4 regions of the Mesorhizobium sp. M8A.F.Ca.ET.202.01.1.1 genome follow, and region 2 is predicted to be linked to each of the others. Evidence: riboswitches for the same ligand, from Rfam matches in the RefSeq annotation. Region 2 holds a riboswitch; each other region holds the start of a gene.
The links. A riboswitch is a leader RNA that binds a small molecule or an ion and turns the genes downstream of it on or off. The one in region 2 is predicted to bind thiamine pyrophosphate.

Region 1: another riboswitch for thiamine pyrophosphate. It lies ahead of thiC (phosphomethylpyrimidine synthase ThiC); the one in region 2 lies ahead of thiB (thiamine ABC transporter substrate binding subunit).
Region 3: another riboswitch for thiamine pyrophosphate. It lies ahead of EN845_RS28875 (YkoF family thiamine/hydroxymethylpyrimidine-binding protein); the one in region 2 lies ahead of thiB (thiamine ABC transporter substrate binding subunit).
Region 4: another riboswitch for thiamine pyrophosphate. It lies ahead of thiC (phosphomethylpyrimidine synthase ThiC); the one in region 2 lies ahead of thiB (thiamine ABC transporter substrate binding subunit).

The regions. Positions count from the first base shown of each region.
Region 1 is NZ_SRUN01000017.1:83,702-90,854, reverse strand. It holds gene EN845_RS29500 (hypothetical protein) at 1-342, opposite strand, end outside; gene EN845_RS29495 (hypothetical protein) at 339-2,405, opposite strand; gene EN845_RS29490 (metallophosphoesterase) at 2,408-3,745, opposite strand; gene EN845_RS29485 (hypothetical protein) at 4,237-4,500, shown strand; TPP riboswitch at 4,818-4,934, shown strand; gene thiC (phosphomethylpyrimidine synthase ThiC) at 5,038-6,873, shown strand; gene thiO (glycine oxidase ThiO) at 6,870-7,153, shown strand, end outside.
Region 2 is NZ_SRUN01000007.1:128,416-135,568, forward strand. It holds gene EN845_RS17005 (ABC-F family ATP-binding cassette domain-containing protein) at 1-1,485, opposite strand, end outside; gene EN845_RS17010 (thiamine diphosphokinase) at 1,487-2,131, opposite strand; TPP riboswitch at 2,218-2,332, shown strand; gene thiB (thiamine ABC transporter substrate binding subunit) at 2,376-3,374, shown strand; gene thiP (thiamine/thiamine pyrophosphate ABC transporter permease) at 3,599-5,218, shown strand; gene thiQ (thiamine ABC transporter ATP-binding protein) at 5,211-5,987, shown strand; gene EN845_RS17035 (M48 family metalloprotease) at 6,220-7,153, shown strand, end outside.
Region 3 is NZ_SRUN01000016.1:110,840-117,992, reverse strand. It holds gene EN845_RS28895 (glycosyltransferase family 39 protein) at 1-804, shown strand, start outside; gene msrA (peptide-methionine (S)-S-oxide reductase MsrA) at 981-1,499, shown strand; gene EN845_RS28880 (formyltransferase family protein) at 2,069-2,884, shown strand; gene EN845_RS35580 (hypothetical protein) at 2,942-3,199, opposite strand; TPP riboswitch at 3,194-3,307, shown strand; gene EN845_RS28875 (YkoF family thiamine/hydroxymethylpyrimidine-binding protein) at 3,298-3,906, shown strand; gene EN845_RS28870 (ABC transporter permease) at 3,950-4,768, shown strand; gene EN845_RS28865 (ABC transporter ATP-binding protein) at 4,765-5,532, shown strand; gene EN845_RS28860 (ABC transporter substrate-binding protein) at 5,525-6,541, shown strand; gene EN845_RS28855 (isoprenylcysteine carboxylmethyltransferase family protein) at 6,580-7,153, shown strand, end outside.
Region 4 is NZ_SRUN01000002.1:428,268-435,420, reverse strand. It holds gene nadA (quinolinate synthase NadA) at 23-997, shown strand; gene EN845_RS06785 (L-aspartate oxidase) at 994-2,535, shown strand; gene nadC (carboxylating nicotinate-nucleotide diphosphorylase) at 2,535-3,401, shown strand; partial or broken gene EN845_RS36015 (biotin synthase) at 3,550-3,651, shown strand; gene panD (aspartate 1-decarboxylase) at 3,767-4,219, shown strand; TPP riboswitch at 4,328-4,444, shown strand; gene thiC (phosphomethylpyrimidine synthase ThiC) at 4,550-6,385, shown strand; gene thiO (glycine oxidase ThiO) at 6,382-7,153, shown strand, end outside.

The DNA.
Region 1 (7,153 bases), on a different contig from region 2:
AGTGAGCAGGTGATCGAGGAGATTGATGTTCTTCTGATACTCGATGGAAGGCTCGAGGGTGATCACAGTCACTTCGACGCCCCATCGGGTACCCATAGCGATGAGCTTTCGCCGGTTTTCTTCGACGGCTGGGACGTTCGCTTCCTTCAGAGCAAAGTCCAGAACCACGATCTTGCCGACCTTCAGGTCAAGATGGTTTTCGAACGCGGCGAAACGCGTTTCCCATCCAAGCGCGACGATCGCGATATCTGCCTCCATCGTTTCGCAGGTACCTGCATCTCTCGCCTTCTCGGTGACGGCCAGATGGCCGAAGACTCGATACTCGACAGTTGAAGCGGTCATTCGAGATCGCTCTCGAAAAGCGAGTGCTGGAATTCGGTCTTGAGTGCGGGCCGCGCGACGAGCTCCTTAAACACCGAGTCGGCCCAGTCTTCTGGGAGCCGATGCCTGGTAAAAAGCAGGTCGACCATCCGCGCCGCAGGGATTGTGTTGATTTCGTACGGGCCGCGATAGGAGAACCCGAAGTAAGGTGCAAATCGCCGATGCAATCTGATCATCATCTCCTTCGATGCGGGGTCGGCGCGGTCCACCTCAAAGTTGCCGGCGGCGGAGACCTCCCGGATAAACCCATCCCTTTCCGCCCGACGCAGGACCTCGTCCAGTTTTCCGCTGGGTTGCTCCAGTCGGTTCACCAGCGAGCGCATTTCCTTTAGATCAACCCTGAAAATGCCTCTCTCTGTCGTTCCTAGAGCATTTTCTTCGGCAAACTCTGTCTGGAGGCGAGCGGTCAGGTAACCCAACGCCCGCACCATGCGCACGCTCTCTTCTTCGTACGGATGTGAAAGCGCCTGAAGTCCATCAAGCTTCCGTTGAGAGGCGGCGTTCACAGCCTGTCTCTGCTGTTCGAGATGAATCTGTAAATCCGAGTTGATGAATTCCACCAGTTTTCGTGGATCACTGGAACTCGGAACACTGCGGCGGAAGATCTCTCCCATTATATCAAGGAAATCGCGTATACAGACGTCGCTCAATGATGTGATGATCTGGTGCCCTACGTACGGGTAGTCATGCAGACGCAGCATCTGGCACGCTTTCAGAAAAGCCCATCCCTGTTTCCGGGCGATCGACCTCTTCAGATTTGAAGCATCCGCCTTGCTCATGGGCCGGCGCTTAATTTCCGGGTTCATGAGCGCGAGCGCCAGCCCTTCGGCATAAGGGCGCGCTTTTCGATCAAGAAGGAATTGCTGCTGATCCGCCGTCCTCAAATTCACGGAGAGGAATTCACGTGCTGCATCAGCAAGTGCCACAAGCTCTTCTCTGCCCTCGGAATGACCCGATATGATAACCCGCTCGATGATGTCATTGACGGAAAGCCGCCCCAGCCGGTTTTTGAGCGAAAACGCGCTGAGCGCATCGTTGCGCTCGAGATCACTCCGCAGATGGTCAGGAAGCGCATAGTACAGCCGAAGCGACGACACGTTCTCGCACAGCGTGGCGAACTCCCTCGGATCGACTGAATCAAGATTCTCGACGTCCCGGTCAGCATTCGAGAGCGACTGGCCGGGTATGATCGTCCGGATCGTGTCGTAGAGGCCGCCGATGTAGGCGAGGACCCATTTCACGTTGCCGCGCGTCTTTCTCACCAAGGTGTTCAGGAACTGCTGTTGGAGCGGTGTCAGTGCTTCACAGTCGTCAATCAGTATCTTGAAGAAGGGCGCCCTGTCACCGGCGAAAGATGGGCCATTTAAAAGTGGAGTGATCGCGGTCGCGACCTTGTTAATGATCGCGCCAGGGTCTGTTGCTCTGAAGCCGGTCGCTCCGGCATCGGCGGCAAAGAAGAACGCGTTGAAGCATTCGTCGACGTACCGGGTTATCCCACCCCGCAGCTCATCGATGCTGAAGAAGTCGAGACGGGCAGGTTGGGGTATGAAGTGCAGCACTTCGCGATGCAGTGCCAGGGCGACGTCCCTATCTTCGGAGGCCCGGTATTTCAAGTGGCCGTCGCGTCTGAGCTGGCCGATGCTCTCGAGCAGGCGTTCGACTATCTTCAGCTCCAGATAGTGAGAGAAGATTACGAATTGCCGCGGGATCACGGCGGCCGTGTCGAAGCGTATCCGCTCCGGAATGAGGTTCAGAACGGCGTTGTCGATTAGGGGCGAGAATGTCTCATTGAGCTGGAAGAAGACGCCATACCAAGCGAGCTTGCCGACTTGGTCCGCGAGACTTTTGTCTTCAAGAATATGGACTGTGGAAAGCGAGCGAAGAATGCTGGTCTTGCCGCTGCCTCTCGTCCCTGCGACGAAGACCGGCTTGGCGGCGGCAGAAATCAACGCCGACTTCTGACTGAACCACAGTATCGGGCGGCTTTCGTACTCGATCCTGTTGGGGCCGAACGGATTCTCCATCGCTATTCGTCCCTTACCTTAATGCGCCAAGCCGAGTTTGCCTTGGTGAGGCCGTCTATCTCGATGAAGCGCGCCGCTTGGAGCATCAGAAGAGAGTCTTCCAGATCTAGCCCGAGCTCGGCGGAGGCAGCAATCTCAGTGATCTCGTCCCAGAAGAGTAACCCATTCCCGCGCCTGGTGGCATGGTCGCGCAGTCGGCGCAGCAGGTCAAACGTGTCGTTGTTCAGAAAGGCCTTGCCGTTGGACATGGTCGAAATAAAGCAATGTTCGCCTTCCATGACCGTCCCGTCGGCGACATTGGTGCGGTAGGGTATAAGTCGGATGCCGACGAGCTCTCCCTGATCGGTCGTGAAGAAGACGAGCTCATTGAAACCTGACTGTATCTCTGGTGCTGAGATGCAGATCAATTTGCCGTCCGGAAACCTTGGATCGTTGACGATCTCGACCGGATCAGCATGTATGTGTCCATGCAGGTAGACGATAGGCTTGTTGCCCTGCAGCAGCTGAGTTCTGACAAATCCGCTGTTGAGCATCTCCGCGTATGGCGTAATGCGCGGAGTCTTTTGTGGCAGCAGATTGTGATGGCCGATCATGATGCCGTAACGCATGTCGGGCTGCTGGAGCAATTCCTGTAGGCCTGCAAGCATCTCACGCGAGATGTATGGCGTGTCCATCTGACCGTAATACTCGTCGTCGGACGCCTCCTTGTCTGGATCGCTGGGAGGTGTCGCGGGCGAATGTCCCGAGATGTCCGGCGAGCCGAGATCTACAGGCTCTGTAGAAGGACTGAGTGCCTCGAGACGATCACGAAGGAACGCGGGAAGGTTTTGAAGCTCCCAACTGCCTATCGCTGTGTTGACGAGGATGAAGTTTGCGCCTGCGGATCCTGTCGGAAGTCTGAAGTGCACGGGTTGGTCCACGGGAACGGTCTGCCAACCCAAGCGGGCGGCTAAACTCGCCATTTCGCTGAATTTCTCAGTCGGTCCAAGTTCGCGCGCGTCATCACGGTTCACATCGTGATTTCCCGGTACGAATATCAACGGAAGCGCCTTTGAACTGCGTCCCTGTGCGCGGCAGAGCAACGTGAAATGCTGGAATGCCGAAGCAATGAAGGTCTTGTCGCCACGGCTCGTGAAATCCCCCATGAAGGCGATCGTATCCAAGGGCTTCGAAGTCGTCAGCCGCCGAAGTTTCGTCAAGACGGCACGCAGCGAAGACGCGCGTAGCTTCTGCGTTATTTTCGGAGCGAACTTGCTATCCTTGGCATCGATGTTGCTAGAGGAAGGATGCCAGTCCGGATAGTGAATATCGCCTACTTGAAGGATTCGCACCCGCCGCATAACTCGCCCCCCTGCCGAGAGCCATAGACTAATCCGTTCGCTTTTGCCAAGCGCGAACGATCATCCGCAGTGTCCTTAACGAGGTAGCCTGCACTTTTCGAGAATTGCCACGGCGGCTATTTTTCGGCTGTGAAGCACACGAGACCCGTGACGTGAGACCCAGTTGCTCAATGCCCAGTTGCTCAATGAGCTTTCTTACGAATAAGGGAGAATTTCCGCGGCCGGACTATCTCTGAGCGAGCGTGCATGACTGCCAACGGAAGGTCTTGCACGCACCCTTGCGATCTTGAGCAATGGTCGCCATGACTTTCTTCTTGCAGGCTTTTGAGTGGCCCAGCCTGCGATCACCAGACCCCACCGATTCTAAAGAGCGTGGCAGATGGGATAGTCGAGGTTGCCCGTGCACAGTCACGCTCAGGGCTTGCGCCGCCCAGAGGACACGCTGAAAAGGCAGATTGGGGCGCAAGCACGCCATTCACGAGAGGTTCGACATGAAGACCATGCAAGAAAAAGACATTCCGGCATTCGTACAAGCAGTTGTGGACGCCGGCTGCAAAATTTGCGCGATTGGCAACTTGGGATACGTCTTTGGCGATGCTGATTTCACGCCAGCGCAACGGAGGGCCGTCGAGCCACAGCTGCGTAGGATTGCTGAAATCTACGGCGAACGCGATCATCTCATGAACGAGATAGCTGTATATCTGCGGTCGATCGGACGCCATGTCGAGGTTGAGCCGAAGACAGGTATTTCCTGATGGCCGTGATCGCGAGAAGCCGTCTTCCAACCTCTGAATCCTAAAGGAGGTGACCCCCAAGGCCGTTCGTCACCTTCGACCAGAATAACCACATCCGTGACCGCCTGAGCTACTTGGTCGATACGCGCACATGGCCAATACAGTTTCTCCATCCTTCACGAAGCGAATGAGGCTTTGGCCATTCAGCCCCGGTCTACGGGGCGTGACTTGTCCCCGATGCATGCGCGAGCTCTCCGCCCGGCTGGCCGCCGGTCGTCGCCACCGGCCGAAGGCGCCCGAATGCGCTTGACAAGATAGCGTCAGCCCGTTCAACCTAAGGCATTCACCAGGGGAGTCCCGGCAAGGGGCTGAGATACTGCTGGCTTTCGCGGCGCAGTGACCCGTTGAACCTGATCCAGTTCATACTGGCGTAGGGACGGTGCAAGCGCTTTGCGGGAGTTTACGCCCGAGGTCCTGTTGCAGCAGGTCTACAGAAGCGTCTTTTCATCCTTCCGGCACAGAACTGGGTCTCCAATGCATGAGCAAAGGAGCCTCACGATGAATGCCCTCACCCCCGCCGTATCGACGGGACCACTGCCCGCCTCGCGGAAAATCCACAAGCCCGGCGTCCTCTACCCGCAGATCAGGGTGCCGATGCGCGAGATTTCCGTCCATCCGACGGCCGGCGAACCGCCCGTCACCGTCTACGATCCGTCCGGCCCCTACACCGATCCATCAGTCGAAACCAGCATCGAAAAAGGCCTTGCCCGGCTTCGCCACGAATGGGTCACGGCGCGTGGCGATGTCGAAGCCTATGACGGCCGCCACGTCCGGCCGGAAGACAATGGATTCGCCACCGGCGAGCGCCTGACACCGGAATTTCCGATACGCAATCGGCCGCTCAAGGCCAAGCAGGGCAAGGCGGTGACCCAACTTGCCTATGCGCGCGCCGGCATCATCACGCCAGAAATGGAGTTCGTAGCCATCCGCGAGAATCTCGGCCGCGAGGTGATGCGCGGCAAGCTGCAACGCGACGGCGAAGCCTTCGGCGCGGCGATCCCAGATTTCGTCACACCCGAATTCGTGCGCGACGAGGTGGCGCGCGGGCGCGCAATCATTCCCGCCAACATCAATCATCCCGAGAGCGAGCCGATGATCATCGGTCGCAATTTTCTGGTCAAGATCAACGCCAACATCGGTAACTCGGCTGTCACATCGTCGATGGCCGAAGAGGTCGAAAAAATGGTCTGGGCTATCCGCTGGGGCGCGGACACGGTGATGGACCTGTCGACCGGCCGCAACATCCACAACATCCGCGACTGGATCGTGCGCAATGCGCCGGTGCCGATCGGTACGGTGCCGCTCTATCAGGCGCTGGAAAAGGTCAACGGCATCGCCGAGGATCTGAACTGGGAGGTCTACCGCGACACGCTGATCGAGCAGGCCGAGCAAGGCGTCGACTATTTCACCATCCACGCCGGCGTGCGGCTGCACTACATCCCGCTGACCGTCGACCGGGTCACGGGCATCGTCTCGCGCGGCGGCTCGATCATGGCCAAATGGTGCCTGCACCATCACCGGGAGAGCTTCCTCTACGAGCATTTCGAGGAGATCTGCGACATCGCCAGAGCCTATGACGTCTCCTTCTCGCTCGGCGACGGCCTTCGTCCCGGTTCAATCGCCGATGCGAACGACGCGGCGCAATTCGCCGAACTGGAAACACTTGGAGAACTCACCAAGATTGCCTGGGCAAAGGACTGCCAGGTGATGATCGAAGGCCCGGGCCATGTCCCCATGCACAAGATCAAGCAGAACATGGACAAGCAGCTCGCAGTGTGCGGTGAGGCGCCGTTCTACACGTTGGGGCCGCTGACGACCGACATCGCGCCGGGCTATGACCACATCACCTCAGGGATAGGTGCCGCCATGATAGGCTGGTTCGGCACCGCAATGCTTTGCTACGTCACGCCGAAAGAGCATCTCGGCCTTCCCGACCGCAACGACGTCAAGATTGGCGTGATCACCTACAAGATAGCCGCCCATGCAGCCGATCTGGCGAAGGGCCATCCGGCAGCGAAAACCAGGGATGATGCCCTTTCGCGCGCGCGCTTCGAGTTCCGCTGGGAGGACCAGTTCAACCTGTCGCTCGACCCCGAAACCGCACGGTCCTTCCACGACCAGACCTTGCCCAAGGAGGCGCACAAGCTGGCACATTTTTGTTCGATGTGCGGGCCGAAATTCTGCTCCATGCGCATTTCCCACGACATCCGTGCCGAGGCCCAGAAGGAAGGCATGGCGGCAATGGCGGCAAAATACCGGGAGGGCGGCGATCTCTACATGCAGGCGGACGAGACTGGCGTACCGGTCGTGCCAGAGGCTCCCAAACCATCATGAGGGTGCTCGTCAAAGGGGCCGGCGTTGCCGGCCTCACCGTCGCTTTCGAACTCGCCGCCCGCGGCGCGACGGTCACCGTCGCCGAGATGCGGCATGGCCTTGGTGGCAACGCGTCGTGGTTCGCCGGCGGCATGCTGGCGCCATGGTGCGAGCGCGAAAGCGCGGAGCAGCCGGTGCTGGATCTCGGACGCGATGCTGCCGACTGGTGGGATGCGGTGCTGTCGGGTCAGGTGACACGGGCCGGGACATTGGTCGTGGCCGCGCCGCGTGATGCCGGTGA
Region 2 (7,153 bases):
GCCGCGCTGCGCCAGCATGTCGGAATAGCCGCCGGCATATTCAATCCAGCGGCCACCACCGTCCGGCGCGATGACGCTGGTGACGGTGCGGTCGAGGAAATCGCGATCGTGGCTGACCAGGATGACGGTGCCGGCGAACCCGGCGACCAGTTCCTGCAGCAGTTCCAGCGTCTCCATGTCGAGATCGTTGGTCGGCTCATCAAGTACCAGCAGGTTCGCCGGGCGCGCCAGCACGCGCGCCAGGATCAGCCGCGCCCGCTCGCCGCCGGACAGCTCGCGCACCGGCGTGCGCGCCTGCTCCGGCTTGAACAGAAAATCCTTCATGTAGGAGACGACATGGCGCTGCTCGCCATTGATGACCAGGTTCTCGCCGCGCCCGTCGGTGAGATATTGCGCCAGCGTCTCCTGCGGGTCGACCGCCTCGCGCTTCTGGTCGAGCGTGGCGATCTCCAGATTCGTGCCGAGCCGTATCGAACCAGCGTCCGGCGCCAATTCGCCGGTCAGCATCTTCAGAAGCGTCGTCTTGCCGGCGCCGTTCGGTCCGACGAGGCCGACGCGGTCACCGCGCTGGATGCGGGTCGAGAACCCCTTGACGACGGTGAGGTCGCCAAAGCTCTTCTCTATGTTTTTCGCCTCGATCACCAGCTTGCCGGATTCGGCCGCGTCGCTGGCCACCATTGTCGCGGTGCCCTCGGCGCCGCGATGGCCGCGAAAGCGCTGGCGCATGGTCTGCAGTTCGCCGAGACGTCGCATGTTGCGCTTGCGCCGTGCCGTCACGCCGTAGCGCAGCCAGTGCTCCTCGCGCACGATCTGGCGGCCGAGCTTGTGCTGCTCGCGCTCTTCCTCCTCCAGCACGAGGTCGCGCCATTCCTCGAAATGGCCAAAGCCCTTGTCCAACCGGCGGGTCTGGCCACGGTCGAGCCAGACGGTGGCACGCGACACACGCTCGAGGAAGCGGCGGTCGTGCGAGATCACGATGAGCGCCGAGGAAGTCCGGACGAGTTCCTCTTCCAGCCATTCGATCACCGACAGATCAAGATGGTTAGTCGGCTCATCAAGAAGCAGGATGTCGGGCTCCGGCGCCATGACGCGGGCAAGGGCGGCGCGCCTGGCCTCGCCGCCGGACAGGTCTGCCGGCCGCTCCTCGCCTGACAGGCCGAGATGCTCCATCAGATAGCTGGCGCGGTAGGGATCGTCGGCCGGGCCGAGTCCGGCCTCGACATAGGCCCGCACATTGGCAAAGCCGTCCATGTCGGGCATCTGGGGCAGGTAACGCACCGTTGCCGAAGGCTGGCGGAACACCTCGCCGTCCTGCGGTTCGATCAGGCCGGCGGCGATCTTGAGCAGCGTCGACTTGCCGGACCCGTTGCGGCCGACCAGCGCGATCTTGTCGCCGGCCGACGCGGTCAGGGCGGCGCCATCGAGCAGCGGCGTGCCGCCAAAAGTCAGTCTTATCCCGTCGAGATTGAGAAGGGGCGGGGCCATGTCAGCTTTCGGGCAATGGATAGGGATGGGCAAGCAGCAGCGCGCGGCCGTGGCCGAGCGCGATGTCGAGGCGGCCCTTGACCTCGTTGGAAATGGTCAGCGACGATCCGAAAGCCACCTCGACCTTGTCGAGCGGCCATTTGGCGCCGGTGACGGTCAGGCCGGAGAGTTCGGAAAAGCCGAGAATAGAAAATAGCGTGCCGTCGGCATAATCGAAGCTGGCCCTGCCGTTGAGCAAGGGGACACCCTCCTGGGCGCCGCTGGTCAAAAGCACATCCGTTCCGGCCTCGGCCAGCCGCAGGCCAAGCGCCAGATGCAGAAAGGCGTGATCGGCGCGCTTGCCGCCGAAGGCGCCCGCCAGCACAAGGCGGGTCGCTCCACGCTCCAGTGCGGCCGCGATTGCCAGTTCGCCGTCGGTCTTGTCCTTTTCCGTCGGGAAGGTTTGCTGGGGCACGGCGGCGAGATGGGCGGGCAGATCGGCCGGAACCGAATCGAAATCACCGACCCACAATTCCGGCACGAGGCCCAGCATCCGCGCATGACCGATGCCGGCGTCGGCGGCGATCACGCGCGAGCCTTCGACCTGGCGGTCGAGCCGGGGCGTGCGGAGGAGATCGCCGCCAAGCAGGATGGTGAATGTGCTCATATCCCGTCGCCTTACCAGCCCGGCACGGGAAACGGAAGGCGGCAAACTCCCACTTGCGTGTCCCACCCGCCGGGCCTATGTGTCGAAACGCTCTAACGGGGTGCCGGACGCGAATTTCGCGGGCCGGCTGAGAGGCAGTCTCGCCAACCCGCTGAACCTGATCCGGTTTGTACCGGCGGAGGGATTAGACGTTTCGGACAGTCCGACGCCTCAATTCCTTTCAACGCAAACGAAGGAGGCGCCGATGCGCACGTTTTTATATTCTCTCATCGCAGCCACGGCGGTGACGCTGTCCGGGCCGGCCTTGGCCAAGGACAAGCTCACGGTCTACACCTATGAGAGCTTCACCGCCGACTGGGGTCCAGGCCCCGTGGTGAAGAAGGAATTCGAGGCCGAATGCGGCTGCGATGTCGAGTTCGTCTCGGTCGCCGACGGCGTGGCGCTGCTCAACCGCGTCAAGCTGGAAGGCGCTTCGACCAAGGCCGACATCGTGCTCGGCCTCGACACCAATCTCACCGCCGATGCCAAGGCCTCCGGCCTGTTCGCGCCGCATGGCGCGGTGAGCGATGTCAACGTGCCGGGCGGCTGGAGCGACGATACTTTTGTTCCCTTCGACTACGGCTATTTCGCCGTCGTCTACGATACGCAAAAGCTGAAGTCGCCGCCGAAAAGCTTGAAGGAGCTGGTCGAGGGCAGCGCCGACGACAAGATCGTCATCCAGGACCCGCGCACCTCGACGCCCGGTCTCGGCCTGCTGCTCTGGGTGAAGTCGGTCTATGGCGATAAGGCGCCGGAGGCCTGGGCCAAGCTCAAGACCAAGGTGCTGACCGTGACGCCGGGCTGGAGCGAGGCCTATGGCCTGTTCACCAAGGGCGAGGCGCCGATGGTGCTTTCCTACACCACCTCCCCGGCCTACCACATGGTCGCCGAGAACACCGAGCGTTACCAGGCGGCGTCTTTCGAAGAGGGCGAGTATCTGCAGATCGAGGTCGCCGGCATCACCACGACCGGAGCCAAGAACCCGCTGGCGGAAAAATTCATGGCCTTCATGACCGGACCGAAATTCCAGGACGCCATCCCCGAGACCAACTGGATGTTCCCGGCCGGCAAGACCGACAAGCCGCTCAACCCGGCCTTCGACAAACTGGTCAAGCCGACCAAGACCCTGCTGTTCAGTCCGGAGGAGGTCGCGGCCAACCGCAAGACCTGGGTGGATGAATGGCTGGCGGTGATGAGCAAGTAGTTGGCTGTATGATCCGAAGATGAATGCTTTACGGCGCCCCCCTCTGTCCTGCCGGACATCTCCCCCGCTTGGGGGGAGATTGGCTGTCATCGGCGATTTCGCCAATCGCCAACATTGCAGGAATGAGCTGGGCGCCGGAGCTGCTAATCTCCCCCCTCGTGGGGGAGATGTCCGGCAGGACAGAGGGGGGCGCGAAGGAACGCGACGCACGTTAAAGGCCTTTCGTGCAACCCGCGTCTGATCCCCGCATTACCGCCGGCAGCGTAGCGCTGGCGGCGATCGCGCTCTTGATCGGCGGCGCGTTTGCCGGGCTGCTTGTCGAAGGCGCACACGATCTCTCCGGCGCCTGGGTGGCCTTCGACCCTTATCTGTTGCGCGTCGTGCGCTTCACACTCTGGCAGGCGGCCCTGTCAACGCTGCTCTCCGTCGGGCCGGCCCTGTTCGTGGCGCGGGCGCTGTCGCGGCATCCACGGTTCTTCGGCCGCGCCTTCATTCTGCAGCTCTTCGCCGTGCCGTTGGCGCTGCCGGCGATCGTCGCGGCGCTCGGCATTCTGGCGCTTTATGGCCGTGCCGGCTATTTCGCCGGCCTGTTCAACTGGGTTGGCGGCCAGGGCTGGCCGGGCATCTACGGCCTCTCCGGCATTCTCGTCGCCCATGTCTTCTTCAACCTGCCGCTGGCCACCCGCCTGTTCCTCGAGGCGCTGCAGACCATCCCCTCCGACCAGTGGCGGCTGGCGAGCCAGCTCGGCATGGCGGCGCGGCCGGCGTTCCGGTTGATCGAATGGCCAACACTGCGCGCCGCCATGCCCGGCGTCGCCGGGCTCGTCTTCATGCTCTGCATCACATCCTTCACCATCGTGCTGACGCTTGGCGGCGGGCCGGCCGCGACGACGCTCGAAGTCGGCATCTATCAGGCCTTGCGCTTCGATTTCGATCCCGCGAGGGCTGTCGCGCTGACATTGCTGCAGATCGCCTTGACCTTCATCGTGGTGCTGGCGCTGACGCGGCTCGGCGCCAATGTCGTCGGCGACACCAACCTGCCGGTCGCGCCGCGCCGCTATCTCTCCGTCAACGGCACCGAAGCCACACTGAATGCCTTGCTCATCGGATTGGCGCTGCTGGTCGTCGCGGGACCGATGGCGGCGACCGTGATCGCCGGATTGAGCGCCGATCTCGACCGGCTGGCCGGCGAGACCGCTGTCCGGCAGGCGACACTCACCAGCGCCGTGCTCGGCTTCCTTTCGGCGCTGCTTTCGGTGATGCTCTCGTTGGCATTGACAATGGCGCGGCGGGCGCTGGCATCGAACCGCCGCTCCGGCCCAATGACACTGCTCGAACACGCCACCGATACCGGCGCCGGCTTTGTGCTGGTCGTGCCGCCGATCGTCGTCGGCGCCGGTTGGTTCCTTCTGTTGCGCCACGTCGGCGACGTCTTTGCCATCGCCCCGCTCATGGTCGTCACCGTCAACGCTGTCATGGCGATGCCTTTCGCGCTGCGCGCCATCCGCCCCGCCTATGATGCGGCAATCGAGCGCCACGAACGGCTCTGCGCACAGCTCGGCATTTCCGGCTGGGCAAGGCTGAAGCTGGTCGACTGGCCGTCGCTGCGGCGGCCGCTCGCCACCGCCTTCGCCTTCGCCATGGCGCTGTCGCTTGGCGATCTCGGCGTCATCGCCCTGTTCGGCAGTGATTCCGTACAGACCTTGCCCTACCTTCTCCTGGCGCGCATGGGCAGCTACCGCACCCAGGACGCCGCCGGCCTGGCGTTGTTGCTGGGCCTTGTCTGCCTGGTACTGGTGCTGGCAGCGGACCGGCTGGGAAAGGGGATGGCCCGCGATGTCTGACGGTGCGGCTGACGGCAAAGGGGTTCCGGTACGGCTGGACAAGGTCTCGTTCAGTTATGGCGAGGCATTGTTCGCTTTCGATGTCGAGTTCACCGCGACGCAAATCACTGCCATCATGGGGCCAAGCGGTTCGGGAAAGTCGACGCTGCTCAATCTGGTGGCCGGATTCGAGATGCCGAGATCCGGCCGCGTGCTGATCGGCGGGGGCGATGTCCGTGGTGAGCCGCCGGCCGTGCGTCCGGTGTCGATGGTGTTTCAGGAGAACAATCTTTTCGCGCATCTTTCCGTCGAGCAGAATGTCGGGCTCGGCCGTTCGCCATCGTTGCGGCTGACCGATACCGACCACGCCGATATCGCGGGCGCCCTTGCGCGCACCGGTCTTGCCGGCAAGGAGAAGCGGCTGCCGCGCGAACTTTCGGGCGGTGAGCGCCAGCGCGTCGCCCTGGCTCGCGTGCTGGTGCGTGACCGCCCGGTGCTGCTGCTCGACGAACCCTTCGCCTCGCTTGGGCCCGCCTTGCGCGACGACATGCTCGACCTGGTTGCTGGCCTTCATGCCGAGCGTGGCATGACGGTGCTGTTCGTCACGCACCAGCCGCAGGATGCCCGCCGCATCGGCCAGAAGGTGGTGTTTCTGGACAATGGCGCCGTCGCCGCCACAGGCACGGCGGACGATTTCTTTGCCGGGGCTGGTCCGGAGGCGTTCCGGCGCTATATCGGTGCGGGTGCCGGGGATGCCTTATCACGAGATATTGCCCGGAAGCGGACATAATTTACGCTCAAACCGGCCCGAGGCGATGTGGCGCTTGCTTGCCATGACTGGAGTAGTGTGGCTAGGTCCGCTCGATACCGGTCCGGCACTGGCCGTGATTTGCCTACAGCATCTGCTGCCCGGCCCGAGGGGCGCGTGACGGACGCTGTAGCAGTTTGTTTTGCGCATTGCATGATCATGCGCAAGGACCTGAAAGGAAGCCATTCTGGCGATCGGCGTTGACAGGCTACGAATGAACCCGCTGGCGCGCTTCTTGGCGCTGGCTGGCTTTGCCGTGGCGCTGGCGAGCTGCCAGATGTTCACGCCTCCGGAGGTCCAGGAATCCGGCTTCCAGCCATCCGACAAGCCGATCACGGTGGACAATGTCGCCGCCAACAACAAGCTTGCCGAACTCGCCAAGGCGCAGCATCCGCGCATCCTGGCGACCTATGGTGGCGAATATTCCGATCCCAAGCTCGAGCGCATGGTCGCCAAGGTGGTCGGCAATTTGACCGTGGTGTCGGCCAACCCGACCCAGACCTATCGCATCACCATCCTCAATTCGCCCAACGTCAACGCCTTCGCACTGCCGGGCGGCTATCTCTACATAACGCGCGGCCTCCTGGCGCTGGCCAATGATTCGTCCGAGCTCGCCGCTGTCATCGCGCATGAAATGGGACACGTCACCGCCAATCATGGCCTGCAGCGCCAGCAGTTGGAGGCCGAGGAGGGCCTGGCGACCAAGGTCGTCTCGGATGTGCTCGGCGACAGCCCGACCGCCAAGGCAGCACTGATCCGCGGCAAGCTCAGGCTGGCGCAGTTCTCGCGCAACCAGGAACTGGAGGCGGACGCCATCGGCATCAAGTCGATCGGCGAAGCCGGCTACGATCCCTATGCCGCCGGCCGCTTCCTGCAGTCGATGTCGGCCTACACCGATTTCCGCTCGATCAGCGGCGCCACGGACGCCAGCCTCGACTTCCTTGCGACGCACCCCAACACGCCGCAGCGCATCGATCTGGCACAGCGCCACGCCCGCCAGTTCGGCGCGCCAGGCTTCGGCACGCGCGACCGTGATTCCTTCCTCGCCGGCATAGACGGCCTACTCTACGGCGACACGCCGGAAGAAGGCTATGTGCGCGGCGAGACCTTCCTGCATCCGGGCCTCGGCGTGTCGTTCACGGTGCCGG
Region 3 (7,153 bases), on a different contig from region 2:
GATGCCTGGGTAACCGAGCACCGTGCGCGCCTCTACTATATCGGTGTCCAGCTGGCCGGGTTTTCCGGCTTCCTCCTGGTGCTGGCGATATCAGGGCTGCTGCGGCGTACGTCGGCTCCGCAGGACCCCGTCGAGCGCGGTAAGCTGGTCTATCTCACCTGGATGGGACTTGGGCCGGCGACGCTGATCATGGTCGCCTCTTTGTTCACCGGCACCGGCGAGGCCTGGGGCGCGCCGATGTACAATCTCGTCGGCGTCGTCGCGCTCGCCTTTCTCGGTCACCGGCTCGGTGCCCCCGAGATGCGAAGGTTGGCGATCTGCGCCTTCATCTGCATCGTGGCCATGTCGGGGGCCTATGCGGCCATCCGCTGGACGGATTGCAATGTGCGCGGGCGGATGGACGCCGTCTGCTGGCCGGCGCGGCCGATCTCGGACGAGGCCGAGGCGGTGTGGCACGCCGCGGTGCCCGGCCGGCTCGACATTGTCGGCGGCGATACCAATCTTGCCATGCTGGCGGGCCTCAACGCCTATGACAAGCCGTCGATCTTCACCGATCTCGATATGCGGTTCGCACCCTGGATCACGAGGCAGCGGTTGCGCGACCATGGCATGCTGATGGTTTGGTCGGGTCCTCACGTGCCGTCGCAGCTGCGGGCATGGTTGGACAACGTTCCGGTCAAGACCGTTCTTTTCAACTGGTCGCGCGAGGCGCCGCCTGTGGCGATCAGTTTTGCGGCCATTCCGCCTGGTATCCGATATCTGCCGGTCGCCGCCAGCAGCCGGACTCGGCATCCGCGCATCTAAGGTTTCCCCGTTCCTTAGGGGGCGCCTTTCACCGGTATAGCCGAATGGCCCGCTCGTCCGACTGGACGAAGCAGGCGACAATGCCCATTTATGGGACTATCCAAATTTGTTGTCGCGCAATTCCCCGGGGAACGCCGCTACAGTTTTCCCGGAATTGCCTTTTGAGGAGACGTTACATGGCGACTTCGAGCGAACGTGCAGTGCTTGCCGGCGGCTGTTTCTGGGGCATGCAGGATCTGATCCGGCGCATGCCGGGCGTCCTCGCCACGCGTGTCGGCTACAGCGGCGGCGACGTGCCGAATGCCACCTATCGCAATCATGGCACGCATGCCGAAGCCATCGAGATCAGCTTCGATCCGGCGAAAATCAGCTTCCGCCAGCTTCTGGAATTCTTCTTCCAGATCCACGATCCGACGACGCGCAACCGCCAGGGCAACGATGTCGGCATGAGCTATCGCTCGGCAATCTACTACACCAGTGAGGAGCAGAAGCGTGTGGCGGAGGACACCATCGCCGATGTCGATGCCTCTGGCCTGTGGCCCGGCAAGGTTGTCACCGAGCTCGCTCCAGCCGGAGCGTTCTGGGAGGCCGAGCCCGAGCACCAGGATTATCTGGAGAAGTATCCGAACGGCTACACCTGCCATTTCGTCAGGCCGGATTGGAAACTGCCGGTTCGTGAAAAGGCCGTTTCATAAGGCTCGCGGATCAGTCTTTGCGGCAGTGGGTTTAAGCGCCCGCCGATTGCCGCGAGGCCATATCAATAGCGGCTGTCAGCCCCGCCCGGCGGTTGACAGTCCGCGGCACTGCTGACCAACTGCGCGGGTTGATTGATTTCAGGGGGAGCATGAGGAAACTCTACGAAAAACCTGTGTTGGTGAAGCGGGAAAGGCTCTCAAGTGTCGCCGCGGCAGGACCGCTTTCTCCCAAACCAGGCTGACGGCTCGGCCGGTCTTTTGGTAGTGACTGGACCGGTTCGTTACGGTGCTCGGATTGCCGGGCGATGTCTTGCCCCGCCGGATCTGAAAAGATGATTTCTTTCGAGCCTGTGGCCGGCGCCCGGCAGCTCAATGCAGTTTTCATCCTGGATGTTTCTGCTTACACCGGGCCTCTGCTTTCCGGCTGGATCGAGGCGGGAAACCGTATTGGCGCGATCATCGTGCCTGGCTTTCAGCGCCCATCCAGAGGCTTCAGCATTGGCAATTTTCGACGCCGGCTGAGGCGCCAGCTTCTGCTCAGGCGCTATCTCGGCAACACGCCGGTAAAGTTGATCGAATTCGGCCGGCCTTACGACTGGGACGAGCTTGGCCGGCAATTGCCTGACGTCGCCGCGGATGTACTGATCTGCTACGCTTTCCCGACCCTGATCCCGCAACAACTGCTCGGCCTCTTTCCCAAGGGCGGGCTTAATTTTCATCCAGCGCTGCTGCCCAACTACCGGGGTCCGCATCCTCTCCATCGCCTGGTCGCGGACGGCCAGCATGCCGTCCATGGCGGCGTGACATTGCACAAGATGTCCGCCAATTTCGATGACGGTGACATCCTCGGACAGGTGCCGTTCTGCGAAGCACACTGGGCAACGCGGCGGGATGTGGCCGACAGCGTGGCGACCGCGATGCGCGCGTTGGTGCGCGAGGTGGCGCCAGCCTATTGCAAGGATTTGGTGTCCGGGACGCGGCAGCCAACCGGTGATTTCGTCTGGGCGCGACTTGAGCGGAACCACATGGCGATTTCATCCGACATGTCGATCGAGCACGTTGCCCGATTGTGGCACGTCCTGGGCGGCAATCCCGGTATCTATCTGGACGTTGCCGGCCGCGAGGTTCGGTTGGCCTTTCAGATCGCGCGACTGGGTCCGCCAACTGGAAAAGGTCCGGTCAGGCGATGGGGGAGGGTGGAGTTCGATCTTGCCAATGGCCGGGTTCGATACCTCACCTATGGCCGCCTGCTCAAACGGCTGATGAAAATGCACACCGCATTCGCACGGCCAAAAGCCGGAAAACCGTGCCCCGAAATAAGAGTGTATGGCAAAGTAGCCAGCGAATCGGCGCCAGAGGTACCGCCGGCCGGTCGTGGCGGATAGTGAAGCCAATGCGCATGGCGGAACTTGCGTCCGCGCTTTTCCTGCTGCGAAAACTACTTACCGCAGTTCTTGTCGTTCACGGTCGGCGCGGTCGCCCTGCCATTGGCATCCGTCCGCGTGCTGGTCGGGCAATTCTGGTCCGCGTTGGAATTTCATGTCGCCCGGCGTGATGGTCGGGCTGTTGGCTGCGCCCGGATCGAGACAAATTTCCGGGCCGCAACACCCGGTTGCGCCTGCGCTGGCGCAATGCTTTTGGCGCAGCTTGCTGAAAAAACAGCTTCCCCAACCGATCGAATGGTGCTTTAACGCCGCCATCCACAGGGGTGCTCCGTACGGTCGGGGCTGAGACGGGGGCGGCAAGCCCACAGACCCTAGAAGCTGATCTGGGTAATACCAGCGGAGCGAGGCGGGCGATGTTTTCAGGCGCACAGGTTTCCCTATATCCCATGGCCGACGATTTTGTCGGCGTCATCCTGGGTGCGCTCGGCGTGCTCGATCCGTATCGCGACAAGCTCAGGATCGAGACCGACGACATCTCGACCTTGCTGGTCGGGCCCCCCGAGGTGCTATTCCCGGCGCTGCGCGACCTTTTCGTGGCTGCGTCTGGCAGCGGTAAGCATTGCGTGCTGTCGGCGACCATTTCGCGTGGTTGCCCAGGTGAGCCGGACGATCCGATCTGCCGCTCCGACACGTTTGGCGGACCTGCCGGGCCACTCGGCCCGCGCAAGCAAGCCGCCATTTCCGCCGTGCGCGGCGCGCCCGCCACTGGGCAGCCAGCGGCGGCGCAGTTCTCGCTCTATGTGATGGGCACGGACGACCATATGGACGAGATCTATGGCTGCATCGATTTCCTGAAGCAGTCTGGCGTCTATGATCGCTCCAAGAATTTCTGCACCAAGCTGCGCGGCGATGCTGGCGCGATCTTCTCGGCGCTCGACGAAGCCTTCTGCCGCTTCGGACCGGGCGCCGGCCACGTAACCCTCGACGTCACGGTTTCGGCCAACAGTCCCACTGCCGTCTGAACCGTTCGCGCCGACGCGCGAACGCCGTCAAGGTCATCCTCTCGTGGCTTCATCGTCATTCAACCCGCGTCAGCTCGCGGGCTTCCTCGCCCAGGCAGCGCCGGCCGTGATATCGATCGGCCTGGTGCTCGTGGCGTGGGAACTCTACGCAAACCATTCCGGCATCAAGCCGACGGTTCTGCCGGCACCCTCGCGCGTCTTCGAACAGGCGATGCTCAATCGTGACGCGCTGCTCGACAACGCCATTCCCACCATCCGCGCCACGCTGATCGGTTTTGCCTGCTCGCTCAGCGCCGCCTTCGCGCTGTCGATGCTGGTCGACTTCTTCCAGCCTTTGCGGCGCGCGCTGTTTCCTGTCTTCATAGTCAGCCAGACCTTGCCGCTGGTCGCCATCGCGCCATTGGTGGTGCTGTGGTTCGGTTTCGGGCTGACGCCCAAGATCATGCTGGTGGCACTGGTCACCTTCTTCCCGATGCTGGTGGCCCTGGTGCAGGGCTACGAGGCTACCGAGGTCGAGATCGGGCAGATGCTGCGCGCCATGGGAGCAGGGCGCTGGCGGGTCTTCATCCTGGCACGGTTGCCTTCGGCGCTGCCTTATTTCTTCGCTGGCCTCAGGATCTCCATCACCTATGCCGTCGTCGGCGCCATCTTCGCCGAATATGCGGGCGCGGCCAAAGGGCTGGGCATCTACATGCTCAACGCCAAAAACAATTTCCGTCCCGACCTGGTGCTCGCCGCCGTCGGCGTCAGCGCCGCCCTTACCCTCGTCCTGTTCGGGCTGACGGTGGTGCTGCAACGACTTGCCATGCCCTGGGAAAGAGCCGCTGGCAGGCAAGCCGCCCGAAAAGGCCCGCAAGCATGAGCCGGCTCGAATTGCGGCATATGCGCAAGGCCTTTGGCGGGCTCGAAGTGCTCGCCGACATTTCGCTGCGCGTGGATGCCGGCGAATTCGTCTCGATCCTTGGGCCTTCGGGTGCCGGCAAGTCGACGCTGTTCCAGCTTCTGACCGGCGCCGAGCATGGCGAGGGTGAGATGTTTTTCGACGGCGCGCCGCTCGACGATCATGGCAGGCATTTCGCCTTCATGCCGCAGCGGGACGCGCTGATGCCGTGGCGGCGCATCCTCGATAACACGACGCTCGGGCTCGAGGTGCAGGGCCTCGGCCGCAAGGCGGCGCGGACGCGTGTCGCGCCGCTGTTTGCCGAGTTTGGGCTTGCCGGCTTCGAGCGGCATTTTCCGGCGCAGCTTTCAGGCGGCATGCGGCAGCGCGCGGCGCTGCTGCGTACTGTCGTGCAGGAACGCGACATGTTGCTGCTCGACGAGCCGTTCGGCGCGCTCGATGCACTGACGCGCGCGGCCATGCAGCGCTGGCTCGAACAGATGTGGCGGCACCATCGATGGACGGCGTTGCTGATCACCCATGACGTGCGCGAAGCCGTGTTCCTGTCAGACCGCATCTATGTGCTGTCGGCCCGGCCTGCCCGTGTCGTGCGCGAGATCCAGGTGCCACTGCCGCGCCCGCGCGATCCGACCAGCGCCGCCACACGGCAGGCCGGGGCACTCGAGGCCGAGATCCTCGACATTCTGCTCAACCTCCAGCCAACCAAAGGACATGACCATGACTGACTTGACGCGAAGGCAGGCTCTGCTGCTCACCCTTGCCGCTAGCGTACCGCTGGCCACCGGATCGAGCCGCTCCTTCGCGGCAACGCAAAAAGTCACTGTCGCGCTGGACTGGACGGTCAACACCAACCACATCGGGCTGTTCGTCGCGCGCGAAAAGGGTTTTTATCGCGAGGCCGGTCTGGAGGTCGATATCGTGCCTTACAGCGACACCGGCGCCGGCACGCTTGTCGCCAACCGCGTCGCCGATTTCGGCATCAGCGGCACCATCAGCCTGTTCACCCAGAAGACCGCCGGCGCCGACTTGAAGGCCGTCTATGCCGTCGTGCAGTCCGAAACTGGTCGGCTGGTGTTCAATGCGGCGCGCAGCGAGATGAAGAGCCCGAAGGATCTGGATGGCCTGACCTATGGCGGTTTCGGCAGCGCCTGGGAAAACGCACTGATCTCGACCATCATCCGGCATGATGGCGGCAAGGGCGATTTCGAGACGGTGACGCTCGGCACTTCCGCCTATGAGGCGCTCGCCAACGGTTCGGTCGACTTCACCCTCGAAGTGTCGACCTGGGAGGGCGTCGAAGCCGAGCTCAAGGGCGTCAAGCAACGCAGCTTCGTCTATGCCGACTATGGCGTTCCCGACGAGCACACGACGCTCATCTCTTCGAGCGAAGCGTTTCTCCAGTCAAATCCCCAACTGGCGTCGTCCTTCATCCAGGCAACGCGGCGCGGCTATCAGTTCGCGGTGGATCATCCAGAGGAAGCCGCGACGCTGCTGATCGCCGCCAACAAGGATGCCCTCACCAATCCGGCGTTGATCCAGACTTCGCTGAAGGCACTGATCGACGGGCACTATCTGCGCGGGCAAGACGGCACTATCGGCATCATGGATCCCGCCAAGATGGAAGCGATCGGCTCCTACCTCCTCGCCGCGGGTATCCTGCATGATGCCGATGGCAAGGTTGTCGCGCAACGTCCGGATTTCGTGGGATATTTCAGCAATGGGTACCTCAGATAGGTGCCGACGCTGAGACTGCGAAAAGGTCGTATCGTCCGATGCTGGAGGCGAGGATGTCGCTAGGTCGCAGCCCGACAAAACCGCGGCTACGGCCTTCACCTTCGACCCGGTTTGATGCCGATCTGATCTTCTCGGTTAACGGCACGGCAATGGTTACGTGCAAAGGTCGCCCCCGAGGGATCATCGGGATGCTTGCCTTGCTAATGTCAAAAAGTGAAGCGCTTTCGCGTGCGCCAGACAAAAGGCTTTTGTCGGCGGCGCGCAAGCACGAGATCATGCTCGACTTGCGCGAAGGCTTCTTTCGCGCCTGTGCGCTGCTGTGCGCGGGGCTGTTCGTCTATCGCGGCGTCTATCAGCTTCTCGAGGATCCGACCCGGCTCAACACCGCGCTGGTGGCGATTTCCGAGATACTCACCTTCACCTGGCTGCTGCTGTCGCGGCGTCCGGTCACGCGTGACTGGAATCTGCTTACCGTCATCGTTTCGGTGACAGCCAGTTTTGGCGTTGCGTTGATCAGTCTCAAGCCAGGCATTGCGCTCATCCCTCTCTACGTCGCCGCGCCGTTACAGATCATCGCATTGTTGTTCGTTATCTGGGGCAAGATCTCGCTGG
Region 4 (7,153 bases), on a different contig from region 2:
CTCATTTGGAGAATAATTGGCTATGCCTGTCACTTCCGCGCGCACGGCCGCGCTGTACGACCGCGTGCGGCAAGTCATTCCGTCAATCGAGTGGCCGGCATTCGCCGATGGTATCGAAGCCATCCTCGATCTGAAACGGCGGCGCAATGCCGTTATCCTGGCGCACAACTACCAGACGCCTGAGATCTTCCACTGCGTTGCCGACATCGTCGGCGACAGCCTGGCGCTTGCCCGCAAGGCGATGGCGGTCGAAGCGGATGTCATTGTGCTGGCTGGCGTGCATTTTATGGCCGAAACGGCGAAGCTGCTCAACCCGCAAAAGACGGTGCTCATTCCCGACCTACGGGCAGGCTGTTCGCTGGCGGGCTCCATCACCGCCGAGGACATCCGCCTGCTACGGCTACGCTGTCCCGGCGTGCCTGTCGTCACCTATGTCAACACGTCGGCCGAGGTGAAGGCCGAGTCCGACATCTGCTGCACCTCGGGCAACGCGAAGGCCGTCGTCGAGTCCCTGGGTGTTCCTCGGGTGATCATGTTGCCGGACGAATATCTCGCCCGGAATATAGCCGCCCAGACCGACGTGGAGATCATCGCCTGGTCGGGACATTGCGAGGTGCATGAGCGCTTCACGCCGGCCGACATCAGGGAATTGCGCGAAAGCCATCCGGGCGTGACGGTGCTCGCGCATCCCGAATGTCCGCCCGAAGTGGTGGCCGTAGCCGATTTTTCCGGCTCGACGGCCGCCATGTCCGACTATGTCGGAAGACAAAAGCCAGCGCGGGTCGTGCTGATGACCGAATGTTCGATGAGCGACAACGTTGCGGTGGAGCATCCCGAAGTCGAGTTCATCCGGCCTTGCAACCTCTGCCCGCACATGAAGCGGATAACGCTCGCCAACATCCGTACTGCGCTCGAACAGAACCGCCATGTCGTAACCATCGAATCGGAGATTGCAGGGCGTGCGCGGCTGGCCGTCGAGCGGATGCTGGCGGTATGAGCATGGACGTTCGCGATCTCGCCCGCCGGCCGGTCATCATCGGCGGCGGCATAGCCGGGCTGATGACCGCGCTGCACATGGCGCCTGAGCCGGTGCTGCTCCTGTCGAGATCGCCGCTTGGCGCGGAGGCGTCGAGTGCGTGGGCGCAGGGCGGGCTGGCCGCCAGCCTGGGCGGCGATGATGAACCGGCGCTCCATCTTGCCGACACGCTCGCCGCAGGGGACGGCCTTTGCGATGCGGATACAGCAAGGCGCATCGTGTACGCCGCGCCCGCGGCGATCGAGGATCTGACGCGCCTTGGGGCTCGCTTCGATCGCACATCTGCAGGAGTTCTGCGTCTCGGGCTGGAAGCCGCGCATAGCAGGCGGCGCATCGTTCATGCCGGAGGTGACGGCAGCGGAAGGGAGGTGATGCGCGCCCTGATCGCGGCCGTGCGCTCCACGCCTTCGGTTCTTGTCGTGGAAGGAGTCGAAGCACGCCGGCTGGCCGTCGAGGACGGCAGAATCGCCGGTGTTGTGGCGAGCGGTCCGACAGGTCCGGTGTTCTTTGCCACGGGACGGGCCGTTCTCGCCACGGGCGGCATCGGCGGCCTGTTCCGCGACTCAACCAACCCACTGGGCAGCTGCGGACAGGGTCTGGCGCTTGCGGCGCGCGCGGGTGCCGTCCTTGCCGATCTGGAGTTCATTCAGTTCCACCCGACCGCGCTTGACGGGCCCGGCCGTCCGATGCCGCTCATCAGCGAGGCGGTTCGCGGAGAAGGTGCAACAATCGTCGACGAAACAGGGCGGCGCTTCCTCGATGGCCTGCTCGGGGCGGAACTCGCACCGCGCGACATCGTCGCGCGCGCCGTCTGGCGACATCTTGCCGACGGCCATCGCGTCTTCCTCGACGTCCGCGAGAAGCCAGGCACGATGTTCGCGCAGCAATTTCTGACAATCGCATCAGCCTGCGGCAAGGCCGGCATCGATCCGGCGCGAGACCTCATTCCCATCCGGCCGGCCCAGCATTACCACATGGGTGGTGTCGCCGTGGATCTGGCCGGGCGAACATCGGTTCCTGGACTTTGGGCATGCGGCGAAGTCGCGTCGACCGGGCTGCACGGCGCCAACCGGCTCGCCAGCAACTCGCTGACCGAGGCCGTCGTTTGCGCGCGCTGGGTTGCCGAAAGCGTCGCTGGTGCACCGGACGGCGGTGGGAAGCCAGCGATGGCAGCTAACCTGCCCGCGCCGGATCCGAGGCCTGTGCGCCCTCTCCTGTCACATGCCCTTGGCGTCACGCGGGATGGCGAAGGTTTGAAAGAGGCTGCGCGCGCCTTGTTGCTGCTGTTGCATCGGCACGACACAGCGTCCGATCCCGCCGCCGTAGGGCTGATGATCGCGGTTGCCGCCTTGCTGCGCCGCGAAAGCCGTGGCGCTCACTACCGGAACGACTTTCCCCATCAAGCGGCCGTCGCCCGCCGCTCCGAAATCAGGCTCGACGCGGCCATGTTTGCGGCGCGGGAACTCGGCAACTCTCCAATGCTCGAAAGCGTCGCTTGATGAACCTATCCCCCCTTCCAACGATCATGCTCGAGCCTCTGGTGCGGGCAGCTCTGCTCGAGGACCTTGGCAAGGCCGGTGATTTGACCACTGATGCCATCGTACCGAAGGACCATCATGCGACAACGGTGCTGACTGCGCGCGAGGCCGGAACTATAGCCGGTCTCGACCTGGCGATGCTCGCTTTCAGGTTGATCGACCAGGATGTCGAGATGACAGTGGAGCGAGCGGACGGCAGCAACATCGCGCAAGGTGAGACCATCGCATCGGTCAGCGGTCCGGCCCGGGCCATACTCACCGCGGAACGGACGGCGCTCAATTTTCTGTGCCATCTGAGCGGTATCGCCACCGCGACGGCATTGATCGTCGCGGCGGTCCGCGGCCACGGCGCAAGAATCGTCTGCACGCGCAAGACGACGCCTGGATTGCGAGCGGTCGAAAAATATGCCGTGCGCGCCGGTGGCGGCTCCAATCATCGTTTCGGTCTCGACGACGCCATCCTGATTAAGGACAACCACATCGCCATCGCTGGCGGAATTCGCATGGCAATCGAGCGCGCGCGATGCAGCGTCGGCCACCTAGTCAAGATCGAAGTCGAGGTCGATACGCTAGCCCAGTTAGAAGAGGCTATGGCCCTCGCCCCAGACGCCGTCCTGCTCGACAACATGTCTGTCGACGAATTGCGCCAAGCAGTGGCGATGGTTGCCGGCCAGGCGATTACCGAGGCGTCGGGCAGGATAACGCCGGCGACGGCTCCAGCCGTCTCCGCGACCGGTGTCGACCTGATCTCCATCGGCTGGTTGACCCACAGCGCGCCAATCCTCGATATCGGGCTCGACTCCGCGAAATTTGTCCGTCGGGCCTGACAATCGGCGGTCGACCGGACGCTTTTTCGACCCAGCCCGCCAAGTTCAAAGGTGCCTAGGTCGCCCAATGCAAGGGGAACAGGATGGAAATGCACGCAGCGATTTCGGAAAAACCATGCGTGAAGCTCAATCCTTCGACGGCCACCGGATGTGGACCGTGGAAGCTGCTCGGGCGCTGCATGACGCGCCTTTCAACGACCTGCTGTTTCAAGCGCAAACCGTTCACCGCCGGAATTTCGATCCCAACAGGCGGCGGCGGGCGCTGGTCTCAGCGGCGGCGCCCTCGTCGTCGGAATCTAGCGGGGTAACCCGGCCACCCAGAGGATGGCGGGACGATTCATCCATGATGATAGGAAACAGGACCATTGCGAAAACTAGTCGCTGGCAAGCTGCACGGCATCTACGTCACCGAAGCGAACCTCAACTACCATGGATCGATAACGCTGGACCCTGACCACTGCGAAGCAGCCGGGATCCTGCCGATGGAATTTGTGGAGATTTGGAACAAGAATTCCGGTGCGCGGATTTCGACCTATGTCATTTTCGGCGAGCGCGGCTCACGATGCTGCATCCTCAATGGTGCGGCTGCCCGCACCTGCCAGCCAGACGACCAGATCATTGTTTGCAACTCCATATACCTGGACGAAGCGAATATCACCTCGTTGAAGCCGCGGATCATCACCTTCGACCAGGACAATCACATACTCGATCGCCTGAGCTACTCCGTCGATCTTGACGCACATGGGCGTTACAGTTTCTCGATCCTTGACGAGGCGAATGAGCCTTTGGCCATTCCTGCGCTGGTCTCCGGCGCGTGACTTCCTCTCGAGATTTGCCCGTGCTTTGCGCGGGGTTTCATTAGTCGCCGATCACCGCCGCAGGTGGAAATGCGCTTGACAAAGCAGTGTCGGCTCGGTCAATTCGAAAACATTCACCAGGGGAGTCCCGGCAAGGGGCTGAGATACTGCTGGCTATCGCGGCGCAGTGACCCGTTGAACCTGATCCAGTTCATACTGGCGTAGGGACGGTGCAAGCGCTTTGCGGGAGTTTACGCCCGAAGACCTGTTTTCAAGCAGGTCGACCAAAGCGTCTTTTCATCCTTCCGGCACAGAACTGGGTCTCCAATGCATGAGCAAAGGAGCCTCAAGATGAATGCCCTAACCCCAGCCGTCTCAACGGGACCGCTGCCTGCCTCACGGAAAATCCACAAGCCCGGCGTCCTCCATCCGCACATCAAAGTGCCGATGCGCGAAATCTCCGTCCATCCGACAGCGGGCGAGCCGCCCATCACCGTCTACGATCCGTCCGGCCCCTATACCGACCAGACTGTCGAAACCAGCATCGAAAAGGGCCTCGCCCGGCCTCGCCACGAATGGATCACGGCGCGGGGCGATGTCGAAGCCTATGACGGCCGCCATGTGCGGCCGGAAGACAATGGCTTCGTCACGGGTGAGCGCCTGACGCCGGAATTTCCCATTCGCAACCGGCCGCTAAGGGCCAGGGCCGGCAAGGCGGTGACACAGCTTGCCTATGCGCGCGCCGGCATCATCACGCCCGAGATGGAGTTCGTCGCCATCCGCGAAAACCTCGGCCGGGAAATCGCCCGCGGCAAGCTGCAACGCGACGGTGAAAGCTTCGGCGCGGCTATTCCCGATTTCGTCACGCCGGAATTCGTACGCGACGAGGTGGCGCACGGGCGGGCGATCATTCCAGCCAACATCAACCACCCAGAGAGCGAACCGATGATCATCGGGCGCAATTTCCTCGTCAAGATCAACGCCAATATCGGCAATTCCGCTGTCACTTCCTCGATGGCCGAAGAGGTCGAAAAAATGGTCTGGGCGATCCGCTGGGGCGCCGATACGGTGATGGACCTGTCGACCGGCCGCAACATCCACAACATTCGCGACTGGATCCTGCGCAATTCACCGGTGCCGATCGGCACGGTGCCGCTTTACCAGGCGCTCGAGAAGGTCGGCGGCATCGCCGAGGACCTGACCTGGGAGGTGTACCGCGACACGCTGATCGAGCAGGCCGAACAAGGCGTCGACTATTTCACCATCCATGCCGGTGTGCGGCTGCATTACATCCCGCTGACCGTCGACCGGGTCACGGGCATCGTCTCGCGCGGTGGCTCGATCATGGCCAAATGGTGCCTGCACCATCACCGGGAAAGCTTCCTCTATGAGCATTTCGAGGAGATCTGCGACATCTGCCGCGCCTATGACGTATCCTTCTCGCTCGGCGACGGCCTTCGTCCGGGCTCGATCGCCGATGCCAATGATGCGGCGCAATTCGCCGAGCTGGAAACGCTCGGCGAATTGACGCAGATCGCCTGGGCCAAGGATTGCCAGGTGATGATCGAAGGTCCCGGCCATGTGCCGATGCACAAGATCAAGGAGAATATGGACAAGCAGCTCGCTGTCTGCGGCGAGGCGCCCTTCTATACGCTTGGACCACTGACGACCGACATTGCGCCGGGCTATGACCATATCACCTCAGGCATTGGTGCTGCCATGATCGGCTGGTTCGGCACCGCCATGCTCTGCTATGTCACGCCCAAGGAGCATCTCGGCCTTCCCGATCGCAACGACGTCAAGATTGGCGTGATCACCTACAAAATCGCCGCCCATGCCGCCGATCTGGCGAAGGGCCATCCGGCAGCGAAAGTCAGGGATGATGCCCTTTCCCGCGCGCGCTTCGAGTTCCGCTGGGAAGACCAGTTCAACCTGTCGCTCGACCCCGAAACCGCGCGGTCCTTCCACGACCAGACCTTGCCCAAGGAGGCGCACAAGCTGGCGCATTTCTGCTCGATGTGCGGGCCGAAATTCTGCTCCATGCGTATCTCCCACGACATCCGCGCCGAAGCCCAGAAGGAAGGCATGGCGGCGATGGCGGCGAAATACCGCGAGGGCGGCGATCTCTACATGCCGGCTGACGAGACCGGCGTAGCGCTCATGCCAGAGGCGCCGGAGCCATCATGAGGGTGTTGGTCAAAGGGGCCGGCGTCGCCGGCCTCACCGCCGCCTTCGAACTCGCCGCCCGCGGCGCGACGGTCACAGTCGCTGAGATCCGGCAGACCCTTGGCGGCAATGCCTCGTGGTTCGCCGGCGGCATGCTGGCGCCATGGTGCGAGCGTGAAAGCGCCGAGCAGCCGGTGCTGGATCTCGGACGCGTCGCCGCCGACTGGTGGGATGCGGCACTGCCGGATCAGGTGACACGGGCCGGAACACTGGTCGTGGCCATGCCGCGAGATGCCGGTGAGCTTGACCGGTTCGCCAGTCGCACGTGGGGGCATCGGCGTGTCGACGGAGATGAAATCGCGTTCCTGGAGCCCGACCTTGCCGGCCGCTTTCGCCGCGGGCTGCTGTTCCCCGACGAAGCCCATCTCGACCCGCGCCGGGCGATGGCGGCACTCCATGACAGGTTGTCGGCCATGGGTGTCGAATTCCAGTTCGATGTCGATATCAGGCGGATTTCCGGTTTCGATCGTTGGATCGACTGCACGGGAATGGCAGCAGCCGATGACAGGCTGCGCGGCGTTCGCGGCGAAATGCTGATCCTGCGCGCGCCTGATATCTCGCTGTCTCGCCCGGTCAGGCTGCTGCATCCGCGCTTTCCACTCTATGCGGTGCCGCGCGCCGACCACCGTTTCATGATCGGCGCGACAATGGTTGAAAGCCAGTCCGCCGGTCCGGTGACGGCACGTTCGATGATGGAGCTGCTGAGTGCCGCCTATGCCCTCCACCCGG